Regions from separate parts of the Providencia sp. PROV208 genome, predicted to be linked through region 2. Evidence: predicted binding sites of a transcription regulator. Region 2 holds the regulator's gene; each other region holds the start of a gene.
What was found. The regulator LexA, encoded in region 2, represses DNA repair genes until DNA is damaged. The targets are predictions, from matches to a motif close to TNCTGTATGTACATACAGNA.

Region 1 (8,490 bases), on a different contig from region 2:
TTCAGGTATTTTCGGCAATGGGAACTCAGTGGCGAGTGGGCATGAATGGAGCTACTGGGCTGGATTATCAATCGCTAAATGAAGTTATGAAATTGCTCAACATTGAAGATAAAGCGACCGTATTTGATGATCTACGGGTTATGGAATCAAAAGCCCTAGAGCTGATGAATAACAAAAATCATTATTCTCATGTGTAAATACAACTCTGTAAATTAAATGTAAATGGTAATTATTTTTATTTGCGTTTGAGCCACTTGCGGGTATTATTACTGTGTTTATATACAGTAAAATATTAAGGATAGGTAAAAATAATGACAAGTAAGCCAATATACGTGGATATTAACGATTTTTTAGATGGAAAATTTCAACCAGAATCACCACCAGATGTAATGATTGTGACTGCTCCGCCTGTAACTAATAGTGAGAGTCCATTCATTGAATGGTGGGGGGATGGTTACGTTGATGAAACTCGACCAAGACCAGTTAAACCATATAATGGCTCAGGAAAAGTTATCTCCCCTAAGAATACGTCACTGGGTGAGGGTACGTATGAGGCTAATTATGAGGGGCACGTTTATGATATTGAGGTGGACAAAAATGGACGAGCTACAGTAGTTAAATTTAAAAAAGAAGTTGCTTATGCAAAAAAAAATATTTCTAAAGACGAAATTGAAAAAAATGTAAAAGAAATTGCGGAGACTGCATTTAGAAAATCATATTCCTTACGGGAAATGAGTAAGAAATATCCTCTACCAGATAATACAAGAAAATTGATAGATAGCTTTACGAATGAGTATTTGAATGGAACAAAGAGTCAAGTTTCTAAAGAAAAAGGTTACTATGTTAGAGATACTGCATTTGTGAATATGCCAGGAGGTTTATCATTTGGCATTACAAATAAAGTTGAGAGTGAGATAGAAAATAACTTGAGAGATTCATTGGGAATTCTTAATAAAATTAAGGATGATTTAATTACAAAAAATAATGAATATTACCTTAAAGGTATTAAGCTTTGTGAGTTTATTGGTATCAAACCAAATGCATTTGAAGTATCTGAATTAGATATGCTAAATACATTGCCTGCAGAGCCTTTTCTTGAAGGGAATTATGATGGTATTAAATTATCTAAATTAGCAGATAAGGGTGTGACGATAGAAGTAAACAATCGAGTTGCTTTGATTAAGGATGTAAATGGAAATAAAAGCACAGCATACTTAATTAATGCTGACGGAGTTGCGGTTAGTAAGAATATCCCTATTATAAAAGCAACATACGTCAAGGAGTCTACAGTTTTTCATTATGAACTAGCCGATGAAAAAATTAGTGTTGGTAGGGTTTTCCTACAAAATCCAAATGATATGGGGTTTTCTCATCTTATTAAAGATAAAACGATAAAAGCAAAAAACCTTGTATTACCAGAAAAAATCCAGCTAAACAATAAATTGCAGTTAGAAGATATTCGGCTTCCTTATGAATATCAGGTGAACGATGCAATTATAGTATTCCCTGATGGTAGTAATATGAATCCCATCTATGTTTATTATGGTTATCCGAAAAGTCAATATGTAGATGAATTGAAAAATAACGAAAGAAAAAAACAAGAAGCAGAATATGACCAATTAAAAACAGGTATCAAAGCAACATTAGATTTTTACAAAGAAGTGACCGAACAGTTAGGTCTAAAAGCTGAAATACTCGCTGAAAATTTAGCTGCAAGTTCGAAAGGGAAAAGGATCAGGAATGCAGAGGATGCGCTGAAAGCTTTTGAGAAGTATAAAAACTCTCTAGGTAAAAAATATGGAGTAAAAGACAGAGAAGTTATAGCTAAGGCCTTAGAAGCACGAGACACAAAGCTCGCTGCAGAACGTCTTAACAAAATGAGTAAAGTCTTTTTCAAGGCTGGGAAAGTTATGGATTATGCCGATTTAGGGAATGAGCTAGTCAAGGCTATTAAAACTGATAATTGGCGACCATTTTTTGTGAAAGCAGAAACATTGATTGCAGGTAGTATGGCTGGAGCTGCAACAGCATTTGCGTTTAGTATTGTATTGGGAGGGCCTGTAGGTATCATTGGATTTGCGTTGATTATGGCTGCAGTGGGCGCTTTAGTGGATGAACAATTTGTAGAGAATATAAATAAAACTCTGGGTATTTAGTTTAAATTGAGCCGCTATATGCGGCTTTTTTTTGAGAGTGAAAAAATGATGAATATTAATCCTATTGGAATAGAAAAAATAAAACAAAACATATAATAGATGGCATAAATACCACTTTTTAGCGCGGTATTTGCAAAAATGCCAGTATTCCAAAAGTTTTTACCTGTAAATGTTAAAGCAACTAACTCAATTGCTTTTTTTGAAAATGGGTAAAACAGCGCACTAGCAATTAGAAAAACAGAAATTAGAATGTAACTCTGAGTTGGTTCACCCCTGCATAACCATAAAAAAAGTATGCAACCAAACACACCCCAGCCTATATTTTTTAGATAGTACTCTTTGCACATTATTTCATCTCTAAGGTTATTAGTCTAAATGATAAATATAATCATTTAATGTTTGATTGGCTAGTTTATATTTCATAAGTATAACGCTATGAAAATTTTGCTAAAAAATATAATTTTACCTCTAAGAGGGAAAAGATTTTGCCGTTGATGATTAATTAGAAAGTAGAAATCGCCGAATTACACAAGCTAAAGCGAATAATAGGATGTAGGGTATCATTGTGTATGTATACCGTGTTTTGGTGAGTGAAAATGATCTTTACAACTAAAAAGCATGGAATATACTGTATATAAAAACAGTTGTATTTTGGTGCGTCATGAAGCTAGAACTTATCGATTCCGAGTCAATTATCAATATCCCGTTATTCCTAGACCGTGTACCCGCCGGGTTTCCATCACCTGCGGCTGACTATATGGAAGAGAGAATAAACCTCAACAGTACGCTGATTAAGCATCCTGATAGTACGTATATGCTGCGCGTGGAAGGTAACTCGATGATTGATGCAAACATTAACGATGGTGACGTTGTTATTGTCGATAGTGCACTGGCGGCAAAGGATGGGGATATTGTGATAGCTAGCGTTGATGGTGAATTCACAGTAAAGAGACTAAAGTCTCATCCACCTATGCTAATGCCGATGAACCCTGAATATTCACCGATTTTGATAGGTGATATGCAAGACCTTCAGATATTTGGAGTCGTAACCTACATTATTCACAAAGCTGTGTGAGTGTTGCCGCCTGCTTACGCGACAAATTTCGATGAGTTTCGTGTGATTATGTGTTAATCCCTGATCAAATTACCAGATAACGATGCATAAGTAATATTGATATTATATCTAGATATTTGTTAACGAGCACCGTAAATATTACTCGGTGTAAAAACAGCATCTAAATCTGAATCGGTATTGACCATTATGAGTAAGCCATTAGCAAAGCGGGTTAAAAAATTAAGGATTGGTTTTTATACCAGTAGCGATGTAACAAAAAACAAAAATGCATCTCTAACTGGATTAGCGTTTAACTCATTGTACAATGATTGCACATCAACTCTTATTAATTTTAAGATAATAGGCAGTCAAGATAGAAAGTTAAAAATAACATTCCTAGAAAAGGATACTGAAGCTGGCTTTTTTTATGGATTTATGACCACACATAGAAATAGTGCTCACTTGGCTTATATATCTGATAATGAAACATTCTCTGAGGAAAAAATTCCATTAACTCCATCACAAAGTTTAGCAGAGCGTTCATACTTTCTATACTACTACAAGACAGACCTATTGCTACTTTCAGAGAATCATTTAGGTCCAAAAACAAATGATCTATCTTATGCATTGTTCACATCACTAGGTAGAGAGTCTCACGTGAGCTTTTCAGCTATATGGAAAAAAGAGAGTATTAGAGAGCTATTTGAAACTGGTACTATACTAAAAACATGTGAAGTAACAATTGCTGCGCCTAGAGACTTTAATAAAACAGATTATGATTTGGAGCATAATTTATCATCGCAGATAGCTGATATGTTAGCGGGCTCAGGGACATCACATTTGGATCTAATTCTTAGAGGCAAGTCAACAACGACAAGTAAAGGTTATGAATATCTATCTGAAGATGTCAAGCAAAGTATAAAAGAAATGCTTGAAAAATTTAAAGGTGGTAAAAACAAAGCCATAGTGCAGCGTGCAGATGTAATCAGGAAGGGTAGCAATAGGAAAACTAGCCTTTTGGACCAGTTTTTAAGGCATACTAAAAACGTTTATATTCAGAATGATGGGTACCCAAAGGATGAAGATGTGAAGCTGGCATTAATTCAAGCAAAGATTGATAATCTACAATATTTATCTCAATATGAAGTAAATACAGACCAATGAATGTGAGGGGAGTATGAACGCACCAGTGGTTTTTATTTTAAAATCTATTGCGGTGGTGATACTTGTATTTTTTAGCAAAGATTACATGATTGCCATGGATCATAACGCCATGGTATCTGTAGCTGGAGTTGTTTCAACAATATCTGGCATATTGTTTGGATTTGTTCTTGCAGCTATATCTATCTTGAGCAGTTCAAATAATCCAAACGGTATAGTAGATGCGCTGAAAAAAAACAATGCGTTCAAAGCACTAGTAAATGGACTGCTGAGCACTGGGATAACCCTTATAACTGCATGTCTATTTACTCTGATTTCAATGTTTCTGCCTAACAATAATATAGTATTTTCTGATGTAATATTTCTGCTTGTAGGCCTTTATTATATATTGATATCAATAGTGACCTTCATGCTATGCTGGAGAAAACTTAGCTGGATATTCCCTCATATGTAACCCACTCCGGTGGGTTTTTTATTGCTCTAATTTTACTCTCCACCAGCTGGTGGGTTGTAGCGGGTCACAATTTAGAACACATGAACCCTTCGAGTTGTTATATTCCTCCTTGCTGTAAATAAGATCAGTAACGCCTTCCCTAAAACAAATGGTTAAATGTAGCTAACTAATTATAGAGGATGCGCTAATGAATTTAGTACCAATAGGTATTGCAGTGCTTTTGTTTATTGTGCTTATTATTGTTATTGCACTTAAACACAAAGAAAAGAAAAATTATGAATTAAAATTATTGCGTTTTAAGCCAATAGATGATGCCGAGGAAGAGGCTAGGAAGATTTTAGATGCTGCCTTAAAAGAAGAAAAAGAAAGGCTAGAAAAAATTGAAGCTGATGAACTGATAGCTAGAGATGAGATTAATGCTGAGGTGGCAGAAAAAAGAAGAGCTATTGATGAGGAGGTCAAAGAAAAAATTAACGAAATAGAAAGTAGGGAGTATAAATCACAAGTAGAAATTGATAACCAAAAACAAGAACTAGTGATTTTGAAGGAAAACTACAATGAAAAGCGTAAGCAATTGATTGCACTAACCGAAAAGCTAGCTTTGGTTAATGATAGTGCTGAAATGCTTGACTTTGGAATCTATAAGCCTCGTTTTGATTACCATGACTCTATAGCTTATCAAGAAGCAATATTAAGAAATAAAGAACAACAAAAAGGATTAATTAGAAGTAATGATGCATGCTACACGCCTTCTGGCTGGACTGTTAATGGAAGTGAGTCTGAAGGTAAGAGAATGACAAAGCAATATGTAAAATTGCTAGTTAGGGCTTTCAATAGTGAATGTGATGCAGCGTTGGCAAAGGTTAGGGCTGGCAATGTTGAGCAATTAATTAAGCGCGTTGAAAATGCATTTGAGTCATTAAACAAATTTGGGCAAACAGTTGGAATTAGAATCACTGGTGAATACCTTGCTCTCAGACTTGAAGAAATTCTGTTAACTCATGAAAAAGAACAAAAAATTCAAGATGAAAAAGATATCTTACGTGAGGAGAGAGAGCTTCAGAGAGAAGAGGAAAAGGCTCAGCGCGAATATGAAAAAGCTATAAAAGAAGAACAGAAAGCAGAAAAAGATTTCCAAAAGGCAATGGAAAAAGCGAGAAAAGAACTCGAAAAAGCTAACGCTGAAGAAAAAGAAAGGATCGAGTCTAAAATAGCAGAATTAGAAAGTAAGTTAGCTGAAGCTCAAGCGTTATCAGAAAGAGCAAAATCACAAGCTCAACTTACTAGGAGTGGGCACGTTTATGTTATATCTAATATTGGTGCTTTCGGTGAGAATATCTATAAAATTGGCTTAACTCGTAGATTGGAACCTGAAGAAAGGGTAAATGAGTTAGGATCGGCTTCAGTTCCATTTAAATTCGATATACATGCGTTAATATACTCTGATGATGCGCCAGCATTGGAAACCAGCTTACACCAGGAGTTTATAAATCATCGCGTTAACATGGTGAACAATAGAAAAGAATTCTTTAATGTTCCGTTATCATCAATAGAGAAGAAAGTCAGAGAGTTAGGGTTTGATGCTAGTTTTGATGAGTTCGCCATTGCAAAAGAATATAGAGAAACACAAAGTCTATTATCAATAGTGAATAAAAAGAATGACAGAGATGATAGGTTAGCTGAGAAGATTGAGGATGAGTATCCATTGATGGTTTAGGTATTTACTTTGAATAATTTATTAATATATCCAACCTGCCTCGGCAGTTTTTTTTGTTTGCTTCAATTTGCACTCCCGCTCGGTGGGAATCTAGCCCGTCCTTGGGCTGGGTGGTTATTTTTTTTTCGAAATCCCCGATACTCTGAAGGGAATCTGTTTTAGTATCTTATCTACCGACTCTTTAATGATATTTGCTTGAGTTTCAATTTCTATGAACTTATCAGAGTCGGGCGTTGTTACGTCATTGCCAAGTAATGCTAATTTAGCTTTTAAAGTTTCAATATCCAATTTTAATTTGGAGGCACTTTTGTATTCTTTTAAAAGTTCCATAACTTGATAATAACTATCACCTTTAATTGCGGTGCTAGCTAGGACTGCATTTATATGATGCATAGTATCTAACTGGTAAATAATTTCCTGTTGTAAGCTTCTATGATTACCTTCAGCTTGCTTCTCAAGCCTTTCCCTCATTTCTGGCGGCATCCGTAAAGGGTATGGTGCTATTCGTGCCATCTTTGTGACTCCTAATGATTCATATTTATAAGTCTAATGCGCTAATACTTTCTTGACAAGTGAATCCATATGGATCACTATCTATGCAGGGTTAGTGATACGCAGTGATAAAATAGGAGTCCATGTGAATCAAAGAAATGGCAGAATATCTCCATACCCGCTAAGAATGCCTGACGAAGTAAGAGAGTGGTATGAGTTGGAGGCTGGTAGCAATGCCAGATCATTAAACGCAGAGATAGTAAAAATATTAACGGATAGGAAAAATAGAGTAGAGGGGCAAAGGAAAAATGCTCAATAAAGAGAAAAGACCCCATCCGAACGAATCGAATGAGGCCTTAACGTCAAATACCCTTGCGACAGGAATAAGTGACATGAATATTGTAACCAAAACAGACTTAACTTTCCAGAACTTCACATTCAGCCCAATCATTGACGATGGTCAGGTATGGTTAACATCAACTGAAATTGCAAAGGTTCTGAAATACAAAAAGACAGATGCTATTAGCCAAATTTATGCACGTAACGCAGATGAGTTTACTGACTCAATGACAATGACCCTCAGTTTGAGTGTCAACGGAATAAACAATAGCTTACGTAACAAATTGGTTAGAGTTTATTCACTTCGCGGCGCCCATTTGATTGCTATGTTTGCAACAGGGAGTGAAGCCAAAAAGTTCCGTAAATGGGTGTTAGATATTTTAGATCGCGAGGTTGAGTTAAGTAATAACTCACCAATGTTTAATTATCACTATCCTATGGAGTCGGCAGATGTACATGACCGCTCATATGGAAATGTAGTGCTAAACGCTAGACGCTTAGTTGATGAGAGAAATCCAGCACCAGAGTTAGAACTTATTGAGCAATTGCAAAAAGACGGGTTTGATGTTTCTGGAGTGAAAGCCCGTATTTATGCGCTGCATGATGTTGCAGAAACAACAGTAGAGATGGAGGATATGTTTAATCAATCTAGAAAAATGATACAAAGATTAAACGATAATTTCAAATGGGCTGAAAAAACGGGAGGTTTGAACTTTAGTTATGAAGGAGAAGGAAAAGGGCTACCATATGGTGGATATAAAAAGAGGCGTATTGGATGCCATTAAAACAGAAAAGCCAATAGCTGCAACTATTGGCTAATCCCAAACTAAACCAGAAGGAAAAGTTTCATGAGTCAAATTAGATTAGCAAATAATAATTCAGTTGTCACGTCGAACTATTTTCAGGTGCCGGAGGTTTACTACCGTCAACAGAAGGTGATTACTACTGAATCACTGGCTATTGGTTATGGTGCTGAAATTAAGAACATTCAAAATAACTTCATTAGAAATGACAGTCGTTTTATTGAAGGGAAACATTATTTCCTTGTACAAGGCGATGAATTAAAAGAGCTAAAGGACTTACCATCTTTAAGAGGGTTAGTTGATAAGCGCACACC
Region 2 (12,602 bases):
ATAAAGAATGCCCCTAAACGGCGGAAAATGGGACCTGCTGGCCAGAAATTGAGGTTAATACCAGCTGCAATGTGCGGTGGTACCAGCCCTTGATGATAGAGAACATATGAAAGCAGCAAGTAGTCCATGTGGCTACGATGGGACGGCACATAGACAATTTCATGACCATCTTGAGCCAATTGACGAACACGTTCAGCATGCTGAACGTTAATCCCTTGATACAAGCGGTTCCATGTCCAACCTAAAACTCGGTCAGTGAGTCGTACTGCTTCATATGAGAAGTTAGCGGCGATCTCTTCCATCATCGCCACGGCATTTTGCTGGGCTTTTTGTAATGGAATTTTTTTGCTGCGAGCTTCATCTTCGACGGCTTTTTCAATCGCTTTAGAAGAAAGCAATTTATTAAAAAGCTCATAACGTGCAGGCAGTTTTGGACCGACAGCCGCCAAACGTTGGCGAGAGTAATGAATACGCGCCACACGAGCGAGTTTATTGGCAATAATCGTGTCGGTACCATGCTCTTGCGCCATTTGACCCAGTGAAATACTGGGTGAAAAACGCACAAAGCTATCGCGCCCTAACCAAAGGACGGCGAAGAATTTTTGCACACCGTTTAGTAATTTCAGGGGTGCAGGCTTATGGCCTTCGCGTCCAGGCGCTCGCCCGAACATGACCGATGCTGGCAGCATTTGAATATCTAGATTTGGATTATTTTTATGCAAATCAAGATACGCATGGAATATTTTTACTGACTCTTTACGTGGATCTGGAGAGTAGTAACGGAATACACGCGGACCATCATCAATGAACACATAGGCAGGGAGCTGGGTGCCATTGATGTCGTTATCCACGAGAGGATCAGGTAAACCAATCGCTAAGCATTGTTGGCGAAGCGTGAGAAGGTCGGACTTTGAGTGATATGGCAAAACGTACAGCGTTGGCTTGTTTGGATCAAGCTGCAACTCTGTTATCGGGTCCGTTGGAATTAGTTTACTTTTTACCAATAATTTCAGTGGTAAATTCAACGTGTTGTAATATATTTTACGCCATAGTGACATAAACGATTATAGCCTCTTGTTAGTAATGCTGCGCAATCATATCAGAAAGCAGTGTTTAGATCTGTTATCGATAATTCACTTTGACTGCAAAAGTTGATTATTGTTTAAAAATTAAGGAAAAAATATGGCAAGTCAAACTAAGGGACTCACGCGAGTTATCAAAGCAGCTGGGTACTCCCTTAAGGGTTTAAAGGCAGCATGGGTGAATGAAGCCGCATTTAGGCAGGAAGCGGTTGCTGCTATCATTGCGATAATTATAGCTTTTTACTTGGACATTAGCCAAATTGATAGAATTTTACTGATAGGTTCAGTGGTTTTAGTCGCGATCGTCGAGTTAATAAACAGCGCTATTGAAGCCGTTGTTGACCGTGTTGGCACGGAATATCATGAATTATCGGGCCGAGCAAAAGATATTGGCTCCGCTGCGGTCTTTGTCACCATTGGATTGGCGTTATTTATTTGGGCTACCGTTCTCTGGGAACGTTATTTCGCACTTTAATAGTCTAAAAATAACAAAAGAGAGAAAAAGCAAAGAATTCAGCAATAAATTACAGATTTTGGCTAATTTAACAGTTCCCAATCCCCATTTACCTGTATATACTCACAGTTTGACTGTATAAACAAACAGGGGAACGGGATGAAAGCACTGACAGCTCGACAGCAGCAAGTTTACGATCTGGTGCGTGACCACATTTCGCAGACGGGCATGCCACCAACACGCGCTGAAATAGCAGCAAGTTTGGGATTTCGTTCGCCTAATGCGGCAGAAGAACATTTAAAAGCCTTAGCTCGTAAAGGGGTTATTGAAATTGTTTCTGGAGCTTCCAGAGGCATTCGTCTGTTGTTAGAAGAAGAAACCGAAGATTTAGGGCTTCCTCTGATTGGGCGTGTCGCCGCCGGCGAACCATTGCTTGCACAAGAACATATTGAAAGTCACTACCAAGTTGACCCAGAGTTATTTAAACCTCATGCGGATTTTTTATTGCGTGTGAATGGTATGTCGATGAAGGATATCGGCATCATGGATGGTGATTTACTCGCGGTGCATAAAACTCAGAATGTCCATAATGGACAAATAGTTGTGGCTCGTATCGAGGATGAAGTCACCGTTAAGCGCTTTAAACAACAAGGCAATCGCGTTGAATTGATTGCTGAAAACCCTGAGTTTGCGCCAATCGTTGTTGATTTACGCGAACAGAATTTTACTATTGAAGGGTTAGCTGTTGGGGTTATCCGTAATAGCGATTGGCATTGATGATGAGTGATTGAGTCTGGTAGCAGACTCAATATCTCTTTTTATCGGGTGTTTTTTCTTTATATTGTTCTTCCGTTTATATAGGCTTTTCTTTTTATATAGCCATATAACTCTTATTCACTTCGCTCTATCTATCTATCTATCTATTGCCTCTGCCATTAGGTTGTTATCTATTATAGCTATGGCGCGAGACGTTAATCTTATTAACCTTTGCTGATAGGTTTTTTACGGTTTTTTCTTTGGATTAGATGGGGGCTGATGGTCATGATCGCAATGTTCATGATCTTGGCAACTGGTGATTTCAACGCATTTTTGACATAAACCATGGTTTTCTACAACGGTATGCCTGAGATGAAAATGATTTTCTTCAGCAAGCGTACTAATAGCCTTTTCTATGGTTGTACAATCACTTTCCGTCACATTCCCACAATTATCACAAATCAACATCACTGAGATATGGCTTGGATTATCCACATGGTGGCAGACCACATAACTGTTTGTGGATTCAATTTTATGGATAAACCCTTGTTCCATTAGGAACTCTAAGCCGCGGTAAACAGTAGGGGGTTTAGCTTGAGGTTCTATTTCACGCAGCAAATCAAGAAGGTCGTAGGCACTAATCGCCCCATGTTGCTGTGCAATTAGTCGTAAAACCGTTTCTCTTTGTGGAGTTAAACGAACACCTCGAGACTGGCAAATACGTTCGGCCGTCGTAAGCAGCATATCTTCACTGATTATTGTCATCTTGTCTGGCCCCACCTAAATAGCGCTTCAAATGTTTATTACTGTTTAGTTTATCATAACTTCGGCTCCTGTTGCGTTTGAAATGATGTTTATGGAATAAACAATTTTCCCTACAATTAATACAGAGTTTTAACTTTAATAAACGTATGGTTAATAAATAACAGATACCTTATTTAAATGGTCAGCTTTTTTATTTTAAATAAAACTCTAATTGCTACATTTTGGTTAATAAATTGACGATCTATTTAACCAAATAAAAACAAATATTGAAATTTATGGTTACTGCTTGATGCATATTTTAATTAAGACTTATCTTACCGTCTGTTTTTTATATAGCAATTACTTGTGTAAAGGTGACTATTCTTGGGTGTTAAATCTAATAAATTTTCCTTTTATTGGGTTATTAGTTTGTAAATAAATATAAATATAGATTTTTATAATTATAAGGTTTTTGCAATATTTTGAAATTTTTATAAATACAAAATGAAGTCTTCATATAAATCTTTCTAAGTAATTTATTATTTCTTCAAGTTTGCTTACTCATTTAATGTTTAAAGCTTGTTTATGTCGGTTTTTCGATATAAAAAACCAAGCTAACTCTCTATTTGGGTGTTTTTTGACAACATATATCACATATGTAGAATTGACATCAGAAAATATCACAAGGTAGTCATCAGAATTCATTTAGTGTTCTATATCAATTTTAATTAATTAATGAATGAATCAATAATTAATTTGGAAGTGAGAATGTTGGCTCAATGATTTCTGTTTTTTAAATCACATAGATGAGATGGATCTTGTTTATATAAAAAAATCTCTAACCTGAATGAAATTCATCAAGTAGGAAAGCTAGAGGAATCTTCAAGGGCGCACTACTTAAGTAAAGAAACTTAATTCTGCATCGTAGAAACAGGAAAGAGAAATAGCAGTTCCTACTCATTCAAAGGAAAACTTTTATGAAACTGAATAAATTAGCATTAACTCTAGCTTTAGGTTTAGGTGTTGGCGTTTCTGGTGCTGCTTTAGCTGCTGACCCAGTAGAAAGTTCACAAGGTGAAATTCGTTTTACTGGTTTCATCAATGATGTTCCATGTTCAATCGACGCTGACAACCTGAAGCAATTAGTTGAATTCGGCGAAATCGCATTGCACGAACTGACTTCAAACCAATTCCGTTCAGATAGCAAAACGTTCGATATCGTTCTGAAAAACTGCTCAACTGAAACTTATAAAAACGCAAAAATCACCTTTACTGGTTCAACAGTAAACGGTTTCCAAGGCTTCACTGGTGACTTACTGGGCTTAGGCGGTAAAGTTCAAAACGCAGGTATCGTAATCACTAACGGTGCTGACAAAGTTGTTGAATTTGGTAAAGCATTCCCAGGTACTGGTGACGGTTATGCGTTAAACAATGGTGACGGTTCAGAAACTACTCTGCACTTCGCTGCATACGTTAAAGGTAACGAAGACCCAACTAAGAAAGCAACAACAGGTCGTTTTGACACTGTCGCTAACTTCAAAATTGTTTACCAATAACAGTAAGTTTCTATAGAGAATAAATATGGCGTAGTCATACGCCATATTTTTCAAACTATTTTCATTGTCTTTGTTTTTATAGGTGCGCAGTTAATGAAAAGCATGAAACTAAATCTAATTACAAAATTAATGCTTTTAATGTTAACGCCAATGGTTGCACTCTCTGAAGAAGCCGTTGATTTTAACACCGACTTCATTGATTCTGACGGTAAAGAAAACGTCGATTTCAGTAAATTTTCTCACGCCAATTATGTCCCACCTGGAGACTACTCTTTAGCGATTGAAGTCAACCGCGCTAAGGTTTCTATGGAACAACCTATCACATTTTTTAATCCTAATTACGACGATAAAATTTCATTGGCATGTGTTACCCCTGAAATTTATGCGCTATTGGGATTAAAAAAGGAATGGGATAGCCAAGTCAAATGGCTAGATGATGGAAAATGTTTGGATATTCGTTCTGTTCCCGATATGACAATTCAAGGGGATTTGGCGAAGAACGTTGTAGAGTTCAATATTCCTCAGGCCTACATGGAGTATTCAGACCCTGATTGGGACCCACCATCACGTTGGGATGACGGGATTATGGGCGCATTTATTGACTATAACGCGACAGGACGCGTTGTTAATAAACAAACCGGCGATAAAGGAACGAAATCAGGTCTGACGGCCACGGGGACTATGGGGGCAAACATCGGAGCATGGCGTTTGCGTGCTGACTGGCAAACACAAAATGGTGAGCTGAATAAAGGCAGTAAATCATGGTCTTGGAACCAGTTATATGCGTATAGAGCCATTCGCTCGATGAGTGCTCGCCTGACATTAGGTGAACAATATTTAACATCAAATCTGTTTGATAGTATTCGTTTTATTGGTGCAACTCTCGAAACCAATGAAGCTATGCTACCACCTCGTTTACAAGGCTATGCTCCTGAAATTTCTGGTGTTGCAAAAACGAATGCGACAGTCATAGTTAAACAGGATGGTCGTATTATTTATCAAACAGAAGTCAGTCCTGGTCCATTCCGTATTCAAGATGTGAACTCATTCGGTGGCGGTACACTGGACGTGTCTATCCAAGAACAAGATGGCACGACAACAAATTACCGTGTTGAAACTTCTCGACTGGGTACGTTAACTCGTCCGGGACAGTTGATTTACCAATTTGTGATGGGTAAACCAACGAAAGATGACCATAACACTCAAGGCCCTGCATTCAGTATGGGGTCGCTGTCTTGGGGTGCGACGAATAACACCACTGTTTATGGCGGTTTGTTGGCATCATCCGAATATCAAAACGTCGCATTTGGTTTGGGACGTGACTTTGCGCCATTTGGTGTGTTATCTGGAAACATCAATATTTCACACGCGCAAATGGGTCGATTGGATGACAATGAAACGTTGACGGGGAATTCCTATAACCTGACGTATTCAAAACAATTCGACGAAATTAATAGTCAGATTACCTTCGCGGGTTATCGATTCTCTGAAAGAAACTATATGTCGATGAGTCAATTTGTTGACCGTCGTTATAGAGGGGATAAGGTCGATAGCGGTAAAGAGCTTTATACCATTATTTTTGGTACCGCATTCCCTGATTACAACGCGAATATGTATTTGAACTATTCACACCAAACTTATTGGAATAGAGCGTCTACAAACCAGTACAACTTTACGCTATCGAACTATTTTGATATTGGCAAAATTAAAAATGTCAGTCTGAGTGTGACGGCATATAAAACGAAATCACGCGATAGCGATGATGACGGTATTTATTTAAATCTGATGATCCCATTGGATAAAAATGAATCAAGTATTAGCTATTCCGGCTCGTATGCAGGGGGTAATAATACCAATAACGTTAACTACTATAGTCGAATTGATAATCGCTCTTCTTACTCGGTTTCTGCGGGTAACTGGGATAAAGACAAGTTAACGACAGCTGGTACCTATAGTTATGATGGTGATAGAAGCCAATTAAACCTCAGCGGAACTTATATTCAAGATAATCAAACAACCGTCTCGATGCAGTTAAAAGGCGGAATGACCATGACAGGCGAAGGCGGGGCATTACACCGTAATAATTCAATTAAAGGCGGATCAAGAATATTAGTCGATACTAATGGTGTCGCGGATGTACCCATCTTAAATGGTGTTACACCCGTCGGGACTAACCGCTACGGTAAAGCGGTGATCACGAGTGTGATGGACTATAACCGTAATAACTTAAATATCGATCTGAAAAATGTGCCAGATAATGCCGAAGCATTGCAATCGACACAATATGCAACGTTGACTGAAGGTGCGATTGGATATCGTAAGTTTAATGTCATTACGGGGCAAAAAGTAATGGGAATTATCAGCTTAGCTGATGGGGACTACCCACCGTTTGGGGCTTCAGTCAAAAATGCGAAAAAAATAGAAGTGGGAATTATTTCTGATAAAGGTTTTGTTTATTTAGCGGGTGTTAATCCATCAGAGTCTCTTGATGTGGTATGGGGTGATGATGCTTCATGTCATATTCAATTGCCTGAAAAATTAGATAACAACATGGAACATAATGTTTTATTACCATGTAAATAATTATAAATAAATTTTTAACGTCAACGGTGAAAATATGAATTTATTAAATAAACGTAATGCGGTAGCAGTGTTAAGTGCCTCATTACTCGCTCAGTCAGCCTATGCGGCAATTGCAATTGATAGAACTCGTGTCATTTATAACGAGGGCGATAAGTCGGTGAGCGTAGGTTTAAGTAATGAACATAAAACCAGCCCATATTTGGCACAAGCATGGATAGAAAACGATAAAGATGAAAAAGTCAATTCACCGTTTATTGTGACTCCGCCAGTGCAGCGACTTGAAGCGGATACAAAAAGCCAAATCAAAATTCAATCGGTTCCGGCTATCGCTAAATTACCTAAAGATCAGGAAAGTGTTTATTACCTGAACGTGAGAGAAATTCCACCTCGTAGCGAAAAAGCCAACGTATTACAAATTGCATTACAGACAAAAATTAAATTGTTCTATCGTCCTGCTGTAATTGCAACTAAAGAAAGAATGGATTCAATTCCTCAGGAAAATGATATCAAACTGGTCAAGCAGGGTAGTGGATATATCGTTAAAAATCCAAGCCCTTATTTCTTATCCATAACTCAATTGAAAAAAGGCAATACGGACGTTAGTAATTTTGAGCCAATTATGGTTCCACCGCGTGGTGAAGCTGGTTTAGGCAAAAACACAGGAGATATCGGGGCATCACCAACCTTAGTTTATCTCAACGATTTTGGCGGTACGATTGACTTGAAATTTAACTGCAGCGCGGTTGAGTGTTCTGTCGTACCTAGAAAATAAGGTCTGCCGCTATGATGTCTATTAAAAATTTAGCCAAGGTATTATTGATATCATCGATTCTTTATACGTCAGGTACCTTTGGATTCTCAGGTTACCTGTATGTGGAAATTAAAGGTGTCGTCTTATCCAAGCCCTGCCAGATTAATAATGGACAAGCCATAGAAGTCGATTTTGGCGATGTCATGACTACGCGTGTTGAAGGTGAAGTGTATAAGCAGCCAATGGACTACACGATTACTTGCAAAGACGGTGTTCAGCCAAAATTGAATATGTATATTGACGGCGTGCCCGCGGTGTTTGACCAACGGGCGCTTAAAACGAGTGTTGATAATCTTGGAGTACTTTTTAAAGCGGATACCAGTGATTTCCCATTAAAAAGTAAGCGCACGGTTAATTTTGCATCACCCACTAAATTATTTGCGGTATTAGTGAAGAAAAGTGGTGCAGATCTCCCAGCGAAAGCCTTTACCGCCAACGCAACACTCAAAGTCGAATATCAATAAGGGTGATAAACATGCGGGACATTTATAAGCTCATTGGGATGTTTTTACTGTTTATCATCTTCCCTTTCTCTTCAGTGGCGAAAGACAATGAAACAGACATTCTGATTAAAGGTAATTTAGTTACCCCTCCACCGTGCCATATTGATAACGGCAAAGATATTGAAGTGGATTTTGGTAACGTCTCCATTAAGTCTATTCAAGGTAATGCTCAAAAAAGGCAAGTAAATTACCAAATTCAATGTGAAGAAAATAAGAATAACTGGGCCATGTATTTAATGTTGAATGGCGCCAAAAGTACATTTGATATCAATGGATTAAATGCAGGAATTCCTAACCTTGCTGTTAAGTTTCAGCTGGGCGATCAAACATTAGATTTAGGTAAAAAATATTTAATCAACCCAAGTAACCCTGGTGTACTTTGGGCGGTATTGGTCCGAGATGGCAATAAGGAACTCAAAACAGGTGACTTTATTGCAAACGGAACCTTGCTTGTGGAGTACCAATAATGAATAAAAAAATACGTTTTGGAATTTTATTTGTCTTACTGGGAAACCTTGTTGCGATGGGAACGTATCCTGTGCAGGCTGCACAGAATAATATGAAAATTAAAGGGACGTTAGTGAATTCTCCTTGCGTAGTCTTACCTGAAAATTCAAAGGTTGAAGTCGACTATGGGGATATCCGACTTTTGGACATCTACGAGCCTGGATTTCAATTTCCCAATGAGCAATTCACGTTAGTACTGTCTGATTGTGATCTGACGATTGCACAAAAAATGAAAGTGAAATTTTCAGGAACTGAAAACTTACAGTTACCCGGTTCTCTCGCGTTGACAGGCAGTGATTTAAATCCAGGCTTAGGGATTTTTATCGAGCTATCGGATGGCACTCCGATGAAAATTAACCAATTTTCATCGCTAATGCCAATCAGTAAAGCGGGTAAAAATGAATTACAGTTTAATTCATTTATTAAAGCAACATCTGATGTTGTGAATAATAAGCAAGTGAAGGTGGGTAAAATCTCCGCCACTGCAACATTTATATTTGAATACGAATAATTTTATTATGAAAGTGTATTGCTTTGATTTGTTTTGGTTTTATTAAATATATAAAGAGAGCTGAAATGGGAAAACGAATTCAAAGGTTATTATTAATACCGTTGCTTTTTATAAGTTCGCTTGGCTATGGATCGACTTATTTTTCGTATGTTGAAGATATTGTTAATTCAGGTAGTAGCCACACTTATTATTACCAATTTGATTATTGGAAAGCGAATTCTCCTACGGAACCAAATCCTTGTGTTGCTGTTTTAGGCTCCGCGGGTTCTCGAAATTGTTATTTTACGATTAACCATCTACATAAAGCACCGAATATTGGGGGGGCTGGGTCTCGTAAGGACTGGGAATGCGCTATAAATTTTGCGACTTACCCGACGATGGCATCGATTATCGATGCTGCGCAAAACCAATGTGGTCTGAGTTTTCCTAAAAAAGGAGAAACCCGTCACTCAGGTTCTATTACCGCAGATGAGTGTGTTGGGATCTTTTTAGACACAAACCGCACCAGTAGCTCAGCAAAAATGTTACCCGGCGGAATTTGTGGCATTGCACCGCCACCAGCAGGTAAATGTTATTTCAACTATGTTGCCAATAACCGGCTCGAATTAGACCATGGATCGTTAAATGCAGGTGATCTGAATGGGAATACTCAACGCGGGTTCTTCTCTATTGTTTGCAACCAAAACATGCGAGTAAAAGTGTCTTCAAATATGTTGCAGGAATATGTGCCTTTACGTTCGAATGGCGAATTAATGTCGCGAGTGACATTGAACGATCAGCCTGCATGGCTTGGTACTATTATCAATGCAAGAGCAAACACGAATGAACTTGTAACTGTGGAATCAGTGTTGAAAACAAATGGTACGGTTGCACCAGGGAATTTTAGTGGTGTATTGACTCTGGTTATGACTATTCCATGATGTAAAGAAACAAGAATTTTGTATTCGTCATTTTCCCATGTTGACGGTTTTGCCTACTTAAACGTAATTGTTGGTAGGCTTTTTTTATTCTATTTTTTATTTATTAGAAATAGTGGTTATTCAATATAATACTTATTAGGTATTTTGATTGTCTAATTCTATTCTTACTCTGCAGAGCAAGTAAAAGCGGAATAAGCTTCATCTTTTAAAATATAAATATTATCTTCCATTTTATTAACATTTACATAATATTTTATTTTGTCTTTTTCTAATTGTATAAAATTAGAAAATACGTCATTAGGGGTGTTATCAGAATTTGTAACAGATGAGGAATTCATTATCACTGCATAATTACCCTTTTTATCTACAGGGGTATAAGAGAAATAAACAGCACGATCTAGTCGATAAATAGTTTCTTGATTTTTTATATAACCATAAAAATTCATTCTCCCATTATGATTGTCTGAAATCTGTAGAGACATTTTAGATTTGAGAATAATACCTTCAGGAGTACTATTTTCTTTTATCCATACTATTTCAGAATGGCAAAGTTTTATATCTTCTTTCTCTTTTTCGAATGTTAAATATGAGATAGGGGCAATAACTGCAGCTAAAGCCGCAGTAATAAGATACTTTTTCATTTAAATTCTCTGATCGTTAATAGAAACACAGTCAAAATGATTATTTTTTTCTTTGCAGATACTTATTGCTGCATTCTTATCAAATGAATAAGATGCATTTACGTCAGATAGAACAATAATTCTTTTGGGCTCATCACAAGAGATATTATATTTATCTAGCTTTTTATTAATAAACTCTAGATTAGTTTTAATAGCTTGTTCATTCAGGTTTATAGGTGATTGAAATACACAGCTATCTCGAACTCCGAAAGTTGTATAACTATTTTTAACTGCTCCTTGGTTGGTTAACTTATTGATAAATAAATAAAATAATAATATCACCACTAGTGGTAATATCATAAAAAATAATATTTTTTTCTTTTTATGACTGTTTTTTACAGTATTCTCTTCTAAAGAATCAATAGGTTTTATATTTAAATCATTAGTAATATTACTGAATGGAGTTTGAAATGACATTGTTCCATGAATATTATCAGAAATAGGAATATCTATAGCTTCATCGGGTTGATGGGCTAATAATTTCTTAGATGGTGTAGTGAGCATTTCTGTAATCTGATAATTATCGGAGGTGATAATTTCATTAGATACAATTAGCTTATTGTCATTATCCATTGCAATACTGGAAAGGTGGCTATCAATTCTAAATCCTTTTTTGGGAACTGTTACAATTGTTTTTGGATCAATACCAACCAGCTCAAGCTTTTTTCTGATTTCACTGATATAAGTATTTAAATTATTATTAGAGCCAACAAGACCATATTCTTCCCAAACATTTGTAAGAAGTTCATCACGAGTTGCAATTCCTTTTTTTAGATTTAATAAAAGGATTTCACCAAATAAACGAGCAGCGGGTTTAGATAATTCAATATGTTGATCTGGATCATCTTTTAGAAAAATACGGCTTGTTCTTTGCTCAAAAATAAATTTGTTATCGATTGTATAATCATGTTTTTCAATCATAGTTACCATCAGCTCTCTGAAATTCAAATAATTCAATAGCTAAGCCACTCATTAATTATTAGCTTAATGTAATTTAAGTGAAATTTATATTGGGGATTTATAGATTTTATTAATTTAATTATGAGTATAGTCTAAATAGGGATTTGAATAACTTCAAGTATTCGGTGATGAGCTTTTTTGCAATAAATTAGCAAAAATATTGATTTGAATATGAAGATGGAGCTATTAACTAAATTAAACAATAATCCTAGATTATTATTATAAATAAATTCATTTTTTGTGTTACATCGACAGATAAAACTAAATTTTTTAGAAAGTTAGGCAGGGTAATTTATAAGAATAATCCTAAGTGATTTCGCTTAATTTTATTTATAAATTAGTTTAATGAATAAAACAATTTATTTTTTTGATTATAAGGCAAGAAAGTAAATTCTTGCCTTATATAATTAAGTACTAGTATTTGTATTCAATTCCTAACCAATAGTTACGACCTTCCTCTATATAGCCATCGGTATATTCATAGGATTTGTCGAACAGATTGTTGATTGAGCTATTCACTGAGAGCCCATGCCCT
Region 3 (12,602 bases), 130 kb from region 2:
ACTCACCCGCACAGATACGCCCAATAACCAGTGATGCAAAACCTAACATAATACCGGTAACGATATTACAGGTTAATACGATGAACACCGCACACAGTAGACCTGACATCGAATCCACAAAATCATCGAAATCCAATTTCGAGACATTGCTCAGCATCAACAGACCCACATACATTAGCGCTGGCGCTGTTGCATACGCAGGAACCAGATAAGATAACGGTGATAAGAACAAGATAAATAAGAATAAAATACCGACAACCACCGCGGTTAAGCCTGTACGACCACCCGCAGCAGTTCCTGCTGCTGATTCAATATACACGGCAGCTGGGGATGCACCGATTGCCCCTGCAAAAATACTGCTCACTGAGTCAGCGGTTAATGCCTTTCCACCATCGATAATTTGGCCGTCTTTATCCAGCAAGTTAGCTTGTCCTGCCACAGCACGAATCGTACCTGTCGCATCGAAAACCGCTGTCATGACTAACGCCAGAACACTTGGTAGAACCGCAGCTTGCAGAGCCCCCATGATGTCCATGTTAAACATTAGAGCCAAACCATCTTCCCCCAATGAAGGCAGCTTAAAGAAACCTTGATACTTCACCGCAGGATCGAAAATTAACCCAATAATTGAGATAGCGATAATCACCAGTAATACCCCACCCGGCACACGGCGTTTTTCTAACCCAAAAATTACCGCTAATCCAATCAGGGACATTAAAACTGGGAATGACGTAAATTCACCCAATGCCACAGGTAAGCCAGCATTTGGGTTTTTCACTACTAAGCCAACACCGGTAGCGGCAATAAGTAATAAAAATAGACCAATACCAATACCGGTCCCGTGCGCCACACCCATTGGCATATTACGTAAAATCCAACTGCGGATCCCAGTGATCGAGATAATGGTGAATAAACACCCCATTAGGAACACGGCCCCGAGTGCAACTGGGATACTGATATGTTGCCCTAATACTAAGCTAAATGCCGTAAATGCGGTGAGTGAGATGGCGCAGCCAATTGCCATCGGTAGATTCGCCCACAGCCCCATTAATAATGAACCGAAGCCAGCCACTAAACAGGTTGCAATAAACACAGCAGTAGGAGGAAACCCCGCCTGCCCTAGCATACCTGGCACCACGATGACAGAATAAACCATCGCTAAGAATGTGGTTAATCCCGCAATGATTTCGCGGCGTACTGATGAGCCACGCGCTGTGATCTTAAAATATGAATCCAATTTGCAATTGGATGAAGCCTGTTGGCCTGCCATGGTATACCTCTGCTATTAATTTTAGAAAATTCTATGTCACTATTTTTACTAAGCAATTTTTTAATTTTGCCCAAATGCTTAGCGAACATTGTCTCAGCTTTAAATCCACGTAAACGATTACTTTTTTGAAAACACTCACTGAACCGAGATATCTATCAAGGCAAAATTATTCTCTAGGAACAGTACGCAATCGTTTGGCTTTTAGAGCAAAGTGAGGCAAATTGTGAAGAGCGTAATTATCGTTCGAAAGGGGGGAATTGATCAAGTGTTTTATGCCTGCCTATTTTTCAACCTGACAAATGCAAAAAATATCAAAAATGAGCTGTATCTTTGCGATTATCCAGAATAGTTAAGTTTATTCACCTTTATATACCTTTCGTTTAAAGACAAATTTAAAAGTATTGATAAACTATTTAATAATAATTTTTTATTATTTATAAAAATCATCTTTTTATAAAAGCATTTATTTCCAACACTGATTAAATAATTAATTTACTCAGTGATTGTTTTTATAAAAATATTTTCAATATAACATTTAAATATTCTCTATAAATACCATGTCAATGACTGCACCATCCATTACAACACCAAAGAAAAGCGCCTTAATGCTTTTTTTTCTGTTTTTACTTATTTATCTTCTTCCTGGAATTTATGGCCATAGCCCATGGAAACAGGACGAAAACTACAGTTTTGGTATCATCCAAACCATGTATGAAACCGGAAATTGGCTTGTTCCGACCAATGCTGGTGAACCATTCATGGAAAAACCACCATTATATTATTGGACCGCTACCGTTTTTTCTCATCTGCTTTCAGGTGTTATGCCACTGTATGATGCAGCACGCAGTGCCAGCCTATTTTTTTCTATTATTAACTTTTCCTTTTTTGTTTTATTAGCACGTCGTTTTTTTAAATCTGAACATTTTGCAGATGCCCGTATTTGGACAGCATTTGCATTGTATGTTTGTGCTCCGGGGGTATTACGTCATACCCATGAAATGTTTACTGATGTTTCGTTAATGACGGGAGCGACAATTGGTTTATATGGCTTATTAGGGCTGATTCAACAGCAAAAAATTACCGCATCTGCCTGCTGGCTTGCCCTTGGGACAATCATCACTACGCTTTCTAAAGGGATATTTATTCCTGGCGTTTTATGGATCAGCCTATTACTCGCGCCTGTATTTATCACACAATGCCGTATTAAACTATTTTGGCTACCTACTCTATTGGCGGGGGTTGTTGCTCTCATCGCAATTTTACCTTGGCCAATCATGCTGTATGTACAGCATCCAGAACTGTTTGTTACTTGGTTTTGGGAAAATAATATTGGTCGTTTCCTTGGATTCTCCGTTGAAAAACTCGGCGCAAAAGCGAACTTTACGCGAATTCCTTCTGCCATTGTGTTCTTTGCCCTACCCGCGGGACTACTTGCAACCGCCTATTTCCTACGCCACCCACTGAAACGCCTTCGCGATCGTAATGAATATTTACTCGTCATTTTCCCTGTATTGGGTGTGACGTTCTTGCAAATGTCTGCCAGTGGTCGCGCACTCTATTTACTGCCTTTCATTGCTCCGATGGCGATTTTAGCAGTACATACTTTGGGCTGGTTTTCCGATAAAGCCTTAAACGTATTTGCACGTTTCTCGGCACTATTTTGGTCGGGACTCATTCTCTTTTTGTGGATCTGTTACGTGATTGTGCTTATGGGGCACCAAGCACAATGGTTACCTGTATTTGGGCGCTGGCTTCCTCTTGATTATCATCTGGAATTTTCAATTTTTTCATTGATTTCGGGTATGTTTATTACCTGTTTTTGGTTCTTTCGTCATCGCTTAATCTCTTCTTCCAATACAGCGTTCCTCGCCATGAGAAATTGGTCACTCGGTATGGTGAGTGTCTGGAGCATTATCCTGACGCTGTTTGTTGGTTGGATTGATTACTCGAAAGGCTACGAAGGTGTATTCGTGGATCTTCGTCACCACTTGGAAGGACAATTCGCCCCCAATGACTGTATGGCATCTCAAGGTCTTGGGGAGTCGGAAACACCTATGCTCTATTATTACACGGGTATTTTGCACCAAAGGCAGATGCACTTTGAAAAACCGCAACACTGCCGCTGGCTTATTGTCTATTCCAAAGAAGTAAACCCTGCACCTGAAGGCATGGAATTCTTTTGGTCGAATCACCGCCCTGATGAATTCCACGAAAATTTAGTGGTTTACCGCGCGACCGAATAAAAAAATCCCCGAGCTAAAAACTCGGGGATTTTTTTCATCTGTTGAAATGAGTAGATTCTATTGCGCTTGCTGCTGAATTGCCTGTGCACCGTATTTTTCACGGGTAAACCATAAAAATAATCCGGCAATCCCAATCAGCAAAATAGGTAAACCAGAAGGTGAAATCGCAGTTGCAGCCCCCGCTAATAACGGACCTGAAAGATTACCAATTCCCCATAACATAGCTGCTGCGGCATTCGCAATAATGAGCTCATTACCCCTGAAATATTGCTCTATTTGCACCAATGCAATGGTATAAATTGCTCCCGCCGTTGCGCCTAGCACAAACAGTAGTACCCAAATAAAGTAAGTATGCGTAATCCAGAAGGGCAACAATATGCTCGCCCCTAGCGTGACAACACCACAAATGCGATACAATTTTTCGCGATTCATATGGTCAGCAAGCCAGCCAAAAGGCAATTGCATGATGGCATCCCCTGCCAGAATCGCACTGATCATCATCGCAGCAACTGCTTCTGTATGCCCCATTCCCATGCCATAAATTGGGAACATAGATAGAATCGTGCCATCAAAAAAAGCAAAAAATAAAATGCCAGCGCAGATTCCGGGGGCGACTTTCACAAACTGCGTGATCGAAAAATGAGATTCAGAGGCTGTTTCGGTTAGCTTATCCCCGATTTTCTGATCCATCACTAGGAATAAAGCAACTGAAATTAAGTGAATTAGCGTACAAATGAATAGTGGCGATTTATCTTCCACGCCATAGTAAGCAATAAAAGAGGGACCTAATAGCTGGCTGACAGTAAACACGGTCGTGTAAATCGCTAATATACGCCCACGTTTGTTTTCCGGAGATAGCTCATTGATCCATGTCTCTCCTAAGCAAATCATCACTCCGCTGGCTAACCCCGTAATCAACCGTAGCGGAAACAGTAACCATAACGGTAGTGAACTCAATAAAGGTAATAAACTGATAGCGGAAATAATCGTAGCGATAAGCATCGCTTTGCGCTTACCACTCCACCGCACAATACGCTGTACCACTGGCGCGATTAAAAACATTCCCAACGCGGGCGCGGCAGAAATAATGCCAATATACAATTCCCCGACACCAAAATTATTCAGTCTCAGCGCCACCATAGGGATACTGAGACCAATCACAATACCGATAACAGCAATGCTGGTTGTAATCGTAAAAATAGCAAAAGAGGCAGAACGTCGAAAATGTTGGAAACGCTGATTGTCAGGGCTCATTTTTGTATTAATCCGCTAAATTAGAATCATCCAGCGGATATAAACTCCAAAATATTATTATTTAATTGAAATAAAAAGCTGTTGTATGTTTATCTATCAGAATAATGCAAATAAATTATACCACGAATTTAATCAACAAAATAAGACACTCAAAAATAAGAAATATTATATTTACAACAATGCATTAAAAATTTATCTTTCCATTTATCATCTACCAGCAAAATATTATTTTCATAATATCGAATTTCTGACATTTCATATTTAAGATGTTAGAATTGGCAGCAGAAATTAGAGTTCATGGAAGCTAGATGTAGGAAAGTAATATCATGGAAAATAAAATAAATATAAAAATTGGTCAGAAAGTTCGTTTATTGCGCCAAGCGAGAAATTTGTCTCTCAGTGAGCTATCGCACTTATCGGGCATTTCTAAAGCCGCCCTCTCTAAGCTTGAATCGGGAGATTCGAACCCGCGTATCGACACTTTAGAATCCATAGCTGCCGCACTGCGTTTTCCTCTCAGTGATTTATTTACACGCCAAAATGAATCCTATCCCTATTTAGTAAAATCGACACCACTCGAAGGCGACTATTTAGAACAATTTAAATTCCGCATTAGCATGGGAAATGTGTCTGAGATCTGGCAGCTAAGTATGAAGAGAGGCGCGATTATTAACAGTCCCGCCCACATGGTGGGTACCCATGAGCATATTATGGTGCACTCAGGTTCCTTAATGCTGCGATTGGACGATGAACATAGTGTGGTACTTGACGCTGGGGATTTTTATGCCTTCAGCGGAGATTTCCCTCACGCTTATTTATGTATTGAAGGGGATGTCCATGCCACTGTCGTGATGACCTATGCTCATTTAAGTGATGGCGTTTAATTTATCAGCCTACCATCCCTGTAGGCCAATCATGCTCATTAAGAATTACTGCACATAATCCTGCATAATTTCAAATACGCGAAGGTCATCGCTAAAACGCACTTCACGGACATCTTCTAGCTTTTCAACTTGGTTAACCATTTGAGATAAGCGTTCATCTTTCTGAACTAATAACCAGATTCTACTTTCGTCCTTATCTTTAATTGGCATACACAAAATGCCATCCACGTTAAATGCTCGACGAGCAAACAACCCACAAATATGTGACATGACGCCCGGATGGTTGCGAACAATTAATTCTAAGGCGATTGGATGATGTTCAAATACCATAATTACGCTCCGATCATATCAATATTAGCGGCACCAGGAGGAACCATTGGATATACCTTCTGATTCACATCAATCAAGGCATGAATTAAGCACGGTCCTTTAGTGTTCATAATCGCTTCCAGCGCCATTTCAGGATCGGCCTCATTATTCAAATCACACGTTTGGAAACCAAACCCAGAAGCAATCTTAATAAAATCCGTCTGATAAGGATAAGCTGCAGCAAATATCCGATTTTCAAAAAACAGATCTTGCTGCTGATACACCATTCCCAATGCTTGGTTATTCATTAAAATAATTTTAATGTTTAACTGATGCTCGGCAGCAGTGGCTAATTCCTGAATATTCATCATCAAGCTACCATCGCCAGAAAAACACACGATAGTTTTATCTGGGTGAGCTAAGGCAGCACCAATGGCGGCTGGTAATCCAAAGCCCATCGTACCCAAACCACCTGACGTCAACCATTGGCGAGGGCGCGATAATGGGTAAACTTGTGCAGCCCACATCTGATGCTGCCCCACATCTGTTGTTACAATCGCCTCTTCACCCGCAGCTCTTGCCGTCGCTAAGACTAAACCATAGTGATCTAACGGATCATCCGCATTCGCTAAATTCAGCGGATAATGAGTTTTCAGATCATTAACTTGCTGCACCCATTCTTGGCGATCATTACGCTCAACTAATGGCAGCAGTAATTCTAAGATTTGCCCTGCATCCGCATGAATCGCAATATCAGGACGCTTAATTTTACTGATTTCAGCTTTATCGATATCCACATGAATAATTTTGGCATTTGGACAAAACTTTTCTGCTTTACCAATAGCACGATCGTCAAAACGTGCACCAATAACAATCAGCAAATCAGACTCTTCCATTACCATATTAGTACTACGCGCCGCATGCATACCCAACATACCCAAATACAGCGGATGGCGCATTGGAATGGTTCCTAATGCCATCAACGTCATCGTGGTTGGTAACGAGGCTTTTTCTGCAAATGCGATAGCCGTCGCAGTCGAGTCTGAGCTAATCACCCCACCACCAAAATAAAGCACTGGTCGCTTAGCTCGGTTGATCATCTCCGCCGCTTGGATCACTTTCTCCATATCGAAGCTTGGTGTTTTATCCTTCGGTAAAACCTCTGGCAAGGTCTCTAATTCAATGGTTGCTGTTTGAACATCTTTCGGAATATCAATCCAAACAGGTCCCGGACGCCCTGATTCAGCGATGCGAAAGGCTTCACAGATAACCCGAGGCAACTCTTCGATACTCCGCACCAAATAATTATGCTTAGTAATCGGAATTGAAATACCGTAAGTGTCCACTTCCTGAAATGCATCAGTACCAATCATAGAGGAAGGCACCTGCGCAGTGATGCAAACCAATGGAATAGAGTCCAGTTTGGCATCCGCAATGGCAGTGACTAAGTTCGTAGCACCGGGACCACTTGAAGAAATACAGACCGCGGCTTTACCTGTGCTACGTGCGATTCCTTGCGCAATGAAGCCAGCGCCTTGCTCATGGCGCGCCAGTATGTGACGAATTTTTTTGCTCTGTCCCAGTGCATCGTAGAATGGCAATGCCGCCCCGCCCGGAATTCCAGAAACAAGAGTAATTCCATGTTCTTCCAACAAATGGACGATTAATTCTGCGCCTGTAAAACAGGTTTTTTGTGGTGATGTTGTGCCCGACTCGCTCATAATTTTTTATTCCTTCACTAGCCTGCGGATCCGAGTTTTAGGTCATAAAAAAACCCCGCTCGGTTTGCGCCGGCGGGGTTTCTAAATCGCGTGATTTGTTCCCGTTACGGCGCTAAGCCCACGACCACCACCACACGCACGACTACCGCGGCTAGTGGCGCGGTAAGTAGTAGGTTTGAACGGTTAGCAGTCATTTTCACGGGGTTTTCCTGTAATTTAATTCTGTCTAGTTAAAGTCTGTCTGATTTTTCGTTATTGTGTTTGCTGCATTTAAGAAACCATAAAATCCTAACCTTCACAACCCTTTTTTTCGTTTTTCTTGGTTGCGGATTTCAAATGAGAGACGCATCACAAAATATTGTTGTGTTGTAATAACTTGAATTAAGTTTTCCATAAAAAAATAAAGCCCTTAAATTTAAGGGCTTTATTTAATGACTTGAATTTTCTAATAGAAAAATTAGAACGGGATATCGTCATCAAAATCCATTGGTGGTTCATTCGATTGTGGTGCTGGTGAACGCGCTGGTGCTGCGCCGCCGCCACTGAACTGTTGCGCTGCTTGTGGCTGTTGTGGTTGACCCCAACTGCCTTGTCCGCCGCTTTGACCTTGTGATGGTGCATCACCACCGCGACCACCCAACATTTGCATTGAACCGCCGATATTCACCACAACTTCGGTGCTGTAACGATCTTGACCACTTTGGTCTTGCCATTTACGCGTTTGCAGTGAACCTTCAATATAAACTTGTGAACCTTTTTTCAGATATTCGCCGGCAACTTCCGCTAATTTGCCGAAAATAACAACACGGTGCCATTCTGTTTTTTCACGCATTTCACCGGTTTGCTTGTCACGCCAACTTTCAGAAGTTGCCAGAGTCAGGTTAGCGACAGCTCCGCCGTTAGGCATATAACGGATTTCTGGATCTTGTCCTAAGTTACCGATAAGAATTACTTTATTTACGCCTCTGCTGGCCATTTGTTACTCCTGATGCATTGAATTTTTAATCTCTGGACTGACCGTGAAGTTTAACACGACCTATCTGTATTGCACCATAAATTGAGATTGCTTGATGAGAAGTTGCGAAGCACTTTCCAAATTTAAGTGAAATCTGCATTACTGGTTTTTAGTATAGACGCTAATTATTCACACTACAGATAAGTTGTCATCTTCACCCTCTGGAATGAAATATAAAGAGCACATATACTGTATATCCATTCAGCAAATTTTGTGCAATACTAACTTGTTCGTTAATACTTGCTCTTTCGTTTATTCGTACTGCCAAGTTTATTTTTGTTCACTATCAATTCATTCGGGAAGTGGTAAATGGAGAATATCGAAGTCCGCGGCGCTCGCACGCATAACCTAAAAAACATCAATCTCATCATCCCCCGAGACAAGCTGATAGTTATTACGGGGCTATCTGGCTCAGGGAAGTCATCCCTTGCCTTTGATACCCTCTATGCCGAAGGTCAGCGTCGTTATGTTGAGTCTCTATCCGCTTATGCTCGTCAGTTCTTATCCTTAATGGAAAAGCCAGATGTCGACCATATTGAAGGGCTATCCCCCGCTATCTCCATTGAACAAAAATCGACTTCTCATAACCCGCGTTCAACTGTCGGGACAATTACTGAAATTCATGATTATCTGCGTTTACTGTTTGCCCGCGTTGGTGAACCTCGCTGCCCTGATCATAATATTCCGCTAGCCGCGCAAACTGTCAGCCAAATGGTGGATAACGTTCTCGCACAACCCACTGACAGTAGAATGATGCTGCTTGCCCCTGTGGTAAAAGAGCGTAAAGGTGAGCATGTTAAGTTACTCGATAACTTGGCGAGTCAAGGCTATATCCGCGCCCGTATTGATGGTGAAGTTTGTGACTTATCCGATCCACCAAAGCTTGAATTACAGAAAAAACATACCATTGAAGTAGTCGTTGACCGCTTCAAAGTGCGTGAGGATATTGCTCAGCGACTTGCTGAATCCTTTGAAACTGCACTAGAACTTTCGGGTGGTACTGCAGTTGTCGCCGATATGGACGACCCGAAAGCCGAAGAACTCGTGTTCTCCGCCAATTTTGCATGCTCGGTGTGTGGCTATAGCATGATGGAGTTAGAGCCACGCCTGTTCTCTTTCAATAATCCAGCCGGGGCTTGCCCAAGTTGTGACGGTTTAGGGGTTCAGCAGTTCTTTGACCCTGAGCGTGTGCTTCAAAATACAGAAATCTCTCTCGCGGGCGGTGCAATTCGCGGTTGGGATCGTCGTAATTTCTATTATTTTCAAATGCTCATGTCATTAGGTGAGCACTACAAATTTGATGTTGAAGCGCCTTATGAGTCACTCAGTCCAGCCATTCAAAAAGTGATTTTATATGGCTCAGGCAAAGAGAGCATTGAGTTTAAATACCGTAACGATCGTGGCGATATCACTGTACGTCACCATCCATTCGAAGGCGTTCTTAACAATATGGAGCGCCGCTATAAAGAAACAGAATCTACTGCGGTGCGCGAGGAATTGGCTAAATACATTAGCAATCGCCCTTGTGTAACTTGTGGCGGAACCCGCCTACGTAAAGAAGCCCGTTTTGTGTTTGTAGAAAATACAACACTGCCAGAAATTGCTGACTACAGCATTGGTCATGCGATGGAATTTTTCCAAAACTTAAAACTCAGCGGGCAGCGAGCTCAAATCGCTGAAAAAGTACTGAAAGAAATCAGCGATCGTCTAAGGTTCTTAGTTAACGTGGGTCTGAATTATTTAACGCTTTCCCGTTCCGCAGAGACGTTATCCGGTGGCGAAGCTCAGCGTATTCGTTTGGCTAGCCAAATTGGTGCGGGTCTGGTTGGTGTCATGTATGTGTTAGATGAACCGTCAATCGGATTACATCAACGGGATAATGACCGCTTACTCGAAACGCTGGTTCACCTGCGTAATCTCGGCAATACCGTGATTGTAGTTGAGCATGACGAAGATGCGATTCGTGCCGCTGACCATGTGATTGATATTGGACCCGGTGCGGGGGTTCATGGTGGGCAAATCGTAGCACAAGGTACACTGGACGATATTGTTTCTAATCCAGAATCTCTAACAGGTAAATTCTTGAGTGGAGAACGCCGAATTGAGATCCCACAAGCTCGCGTTCCTTTTAATAAAGATAAAGTGCTCACCGTCGTTGGCGCAACGGGTAACAACCTGAAGAATGTCACCTTAACGATTCCCGTTGGCTTATTTACGTGTATTACAGGGGTTTCAGGCTCAGGAAAGTCAACGCTGATTAATGATACGTTATTTCCAATTGCGCAGCGCCAATTGAATGGTGCAACGGTGATTAACCCTGCACCTTATGCTCATGTCGAAGGTTTAGAGCATTTCGATAAAGTTATCGACATCGACCAGAGCCCTATTGGACGAACGCCTCGTTCAAACCCTGCAACTTACACAGGGATATTTACGCCGATCCGCGAGCTATTCGCTGGCGTACCAGAATCACGTACTCGTGGCTATAACCCAGGGCGTTTTAGCTTTAACGTGAAAGGTGGGCGCTGTGAGGCTTGCCAAGGCGATGGCGTGATTAAAGTTGAAATGCATTTCTTGCCGGATGTGTATGTGCCGTGTGACCAATGTAAAGGCAAACGCTATAACCGCGAAACCTTAGAAATTAAATATAAAGGTAAAAGTATCCATGAAGTGCTGGATATGACCATCGAAGAGTCTCGTGAGTTCTTTGATGCTGTTCCTGCTCTGGCTCGTAAGCTACAAACACTGATGGATGTTGGCTTGTCATATATTCGTTTAGGTCAATCCGCCACCACATTATCAGGCGGTGAAGCTCAACGCGTGAAATTAGCTCGCGAGTTATCTAAACGAGGAACAGGGCAAACCATCTATATCTTGGATGAACCAACCACAGGACTGCATTTTGCCGATATTCAACAGCTGTTAGTCGTCCTGCATCAGTTACGAGACCAAGGTAATACCATCGTGGTTATCGAGCATAACTTAGATGTCATCAAAACGGCAGACTGGATTGTTGATTTAGGACCGGAAGGTGGTAGTGGAGGCGGTGAGATTTTAATTTCTGGAACCCCAGAGGAAGTTGCTGAATGTGAAAAATCCCATACAGCACGCTTTTTAAAACCTATCCTAGCTCGTGGATACTAAATAAGTCTGAATACAAAAAGGGGAACACACTGTTCCCCTTTTTAATGCTTAAATAACAATTTGTTATTAGCTCACAGCCGCAAATGCTTCCACAATGCGTTTCACATTATGGCGATTCACACCAGCCATACACACACGACCAGTTCCAACCAAGTAAACCGCAAATTCGTCTTTCAAGCGATCAACTTGCTGTTGAGAGAACCCCGTGTAACTAAACATACCGCGCTGTTTTAATAAATGGTCGAAGTTTTTGTTTGGCAGAGCTTTTTTCAGCTCATCCACGAGTACAGTTCGCATCTCAAGAATACGCAGACGCATCTCTTCGACTTCTTCCAACCATTTCGCTTTTTGCTGGCTATCAGTGAGTACCGCAGCCACAATCTTTGCACCATTAGACGGTGGGCTTGAATACAGGCGACGAACACCCGCTTTCAGCTGACCTAACACACGGTCACGCTCATCTTTATCCTTACAGATAACGGATAAACCGCCCGCACGTTCTCCATAGATACCAAAGATTTTGGAGAATGAGTTGCTTACAAAGACAGGTAAGCCCGCTTTAACCATTGCGCGAATGGCGTAAGCATCTTCATTGATCCCTTCAGCAAAACCTTGATACGCGATGTCTAAGAATGGAATCAATTTGTGTTCAAGTGCCACTTTTGTCACTTCATCCCATTGAGCTGGTGTTAAATCGGAGCCCGTTGGGTTATGGCAGCATGGGTGCATTAAGATAATGCTGTTTTCTGGTAACTTTTTGAA

Region 1: a site for LexA is predicted at 2,783-2,802, ahead of umuD (translesion error-prone DNA polymerase V autoproteolytic subunit). Genes of this name have one in related genera too.
Region 3: a site for LexA is predicted at 8,884-8,903, ahead of uvrA (excinuclease ABC subunit UvrA). Genes of this name have one in related genera too.

The regions. Positions count from the first base shown of each region.
Region 1 covers NZ_JAMPNS010000016.1:4,172-12,661, reverse strand. Annotated here, with positions in the region: gene PR766_RS12525 (DUF1799 domain-containing protein) at 1-197, shown strand, start outside; gene PR766_RS12520 (colicin-like pore-forming protein) at 312-2,156, shown strand; gene PR766_RS12515 (colicin E1 family microcin immunity protein) at 2,171-2,503, opposite strand; gene umuD (translesion error-prone DNA polymerase V autoproteolytic subunit) at 2,818-3,231, shown strand; gene PR766_RS12505 (hypothetical protein) at 3,418-4,374, shown strand; gene PR766_RS12500 (hypothetical protein) at 4,388-4,825, shown strand; gene PR766_RS12495 (DUF4041 domain-containing protein) at 5,013-6,542, shown strand; gene PR766_RS12490 (Arc family DNA-binding protein) at 6,657-7,055, opposite strand; gene PR766_RS18460 (Arc family DNA-binding protein) at 7,222-7,353, shown strand; gene PR766_RS18455 (BRO-N domain-containing protein) at 7,343-8,158, shown strand; gene PR766_RS12480 (ORF6N domain-containing protein) at 8,222-8,490, shown strand, end outside.
Region 2 covers NZ_JAMPNS010000017.1:26,848-39,449, forward strand. Annotated here, with positions in the region: gene plsB (glycerol-3-phosphate 1-O-acyltransferase PlsB) at 1-1,058, opposite strand, end outside; gene PR766_RS13795 (diacylglycerol kinase) at 1,183-1,557, shown strand; gene lexA (transcriptional repressor LexA) at 1,696-2,313, shown strand; gene zur (zinc uptake transcriptional repressor Zur) at 2,539-3,057, opposite strand; gene PR766_RS13810 (fimbrial protein) at 4,014-4,592, shown strand; gene PR766_RS13815 (fimbria/pilus outer membrane usher protein) at 4,686-7,175, shown strand; gene PR766_RS13820 (fimbria/pilus periplasmic chaperone) at 7,210-7,947, shown strand; gene PR766_RS13825 (fimbrial protein) at 7,959-8,450, shown strand; gene PR766_RS13830 (fimbrial protein) at 8,462-8,956, shown strand; gene PR766_RS13835 (fimbrial protein) at 8,956-9,507, shown strand; gene PR766_RS13840 (MrpH family fimbial adhesin) at 9,573-10,427, shown strand; gene PR766_RS13845 (FidL-like protein) at 10,592-11,068, opposite strand; gene PR766_RS13850 (winged helix-turn-helix domain-containing protein) at 11,069-12,028, opposite strand; gene PR766_RS13855 (TonB-dependent receptor plug domain-containing protein) at 12,482-12,602, opposite strand, start outside.
Region 3 covers NZ_JAMPNS010000017.1:152,355-164,956, reverse strand. Annotated here, with positions in the region: gene PR766_RS14350 (NCS2 family permease) at 1-1,270, opposite strand, end outside; gene PR766_RS14345 (ArnT family glycosyltransferase) at 1,834-3,513, shown strand; gene PR766_RS14340 (MFS transporter) at 3,571-4,767, opposite strand; gene PR766_RS14335 (helix-turn-helix domain-containing protein) at 5,094-5,651, shown strand; gene ilvN (acetolactate synthase small subunit) at 5,697-5,981, opposite strand; gene ilvB (acetolactate synthase large subunit) at 5,984-7,681, opposite strand; gene ivbL (ilvB operon leader peptide IvbL) at 7,786-7,875, opposite strand; gene PR766_RS14315 (single-stranded DNA-binding protein) at 8,139-8,657, opposite strand; gene uvrA (excinuclease ABC subunit UvrA) at 9,006-11,840, shown strand; gene PR766_RS14305 (amino acid aminotransferase) at 11,907-12,602, opposite strand, start outside.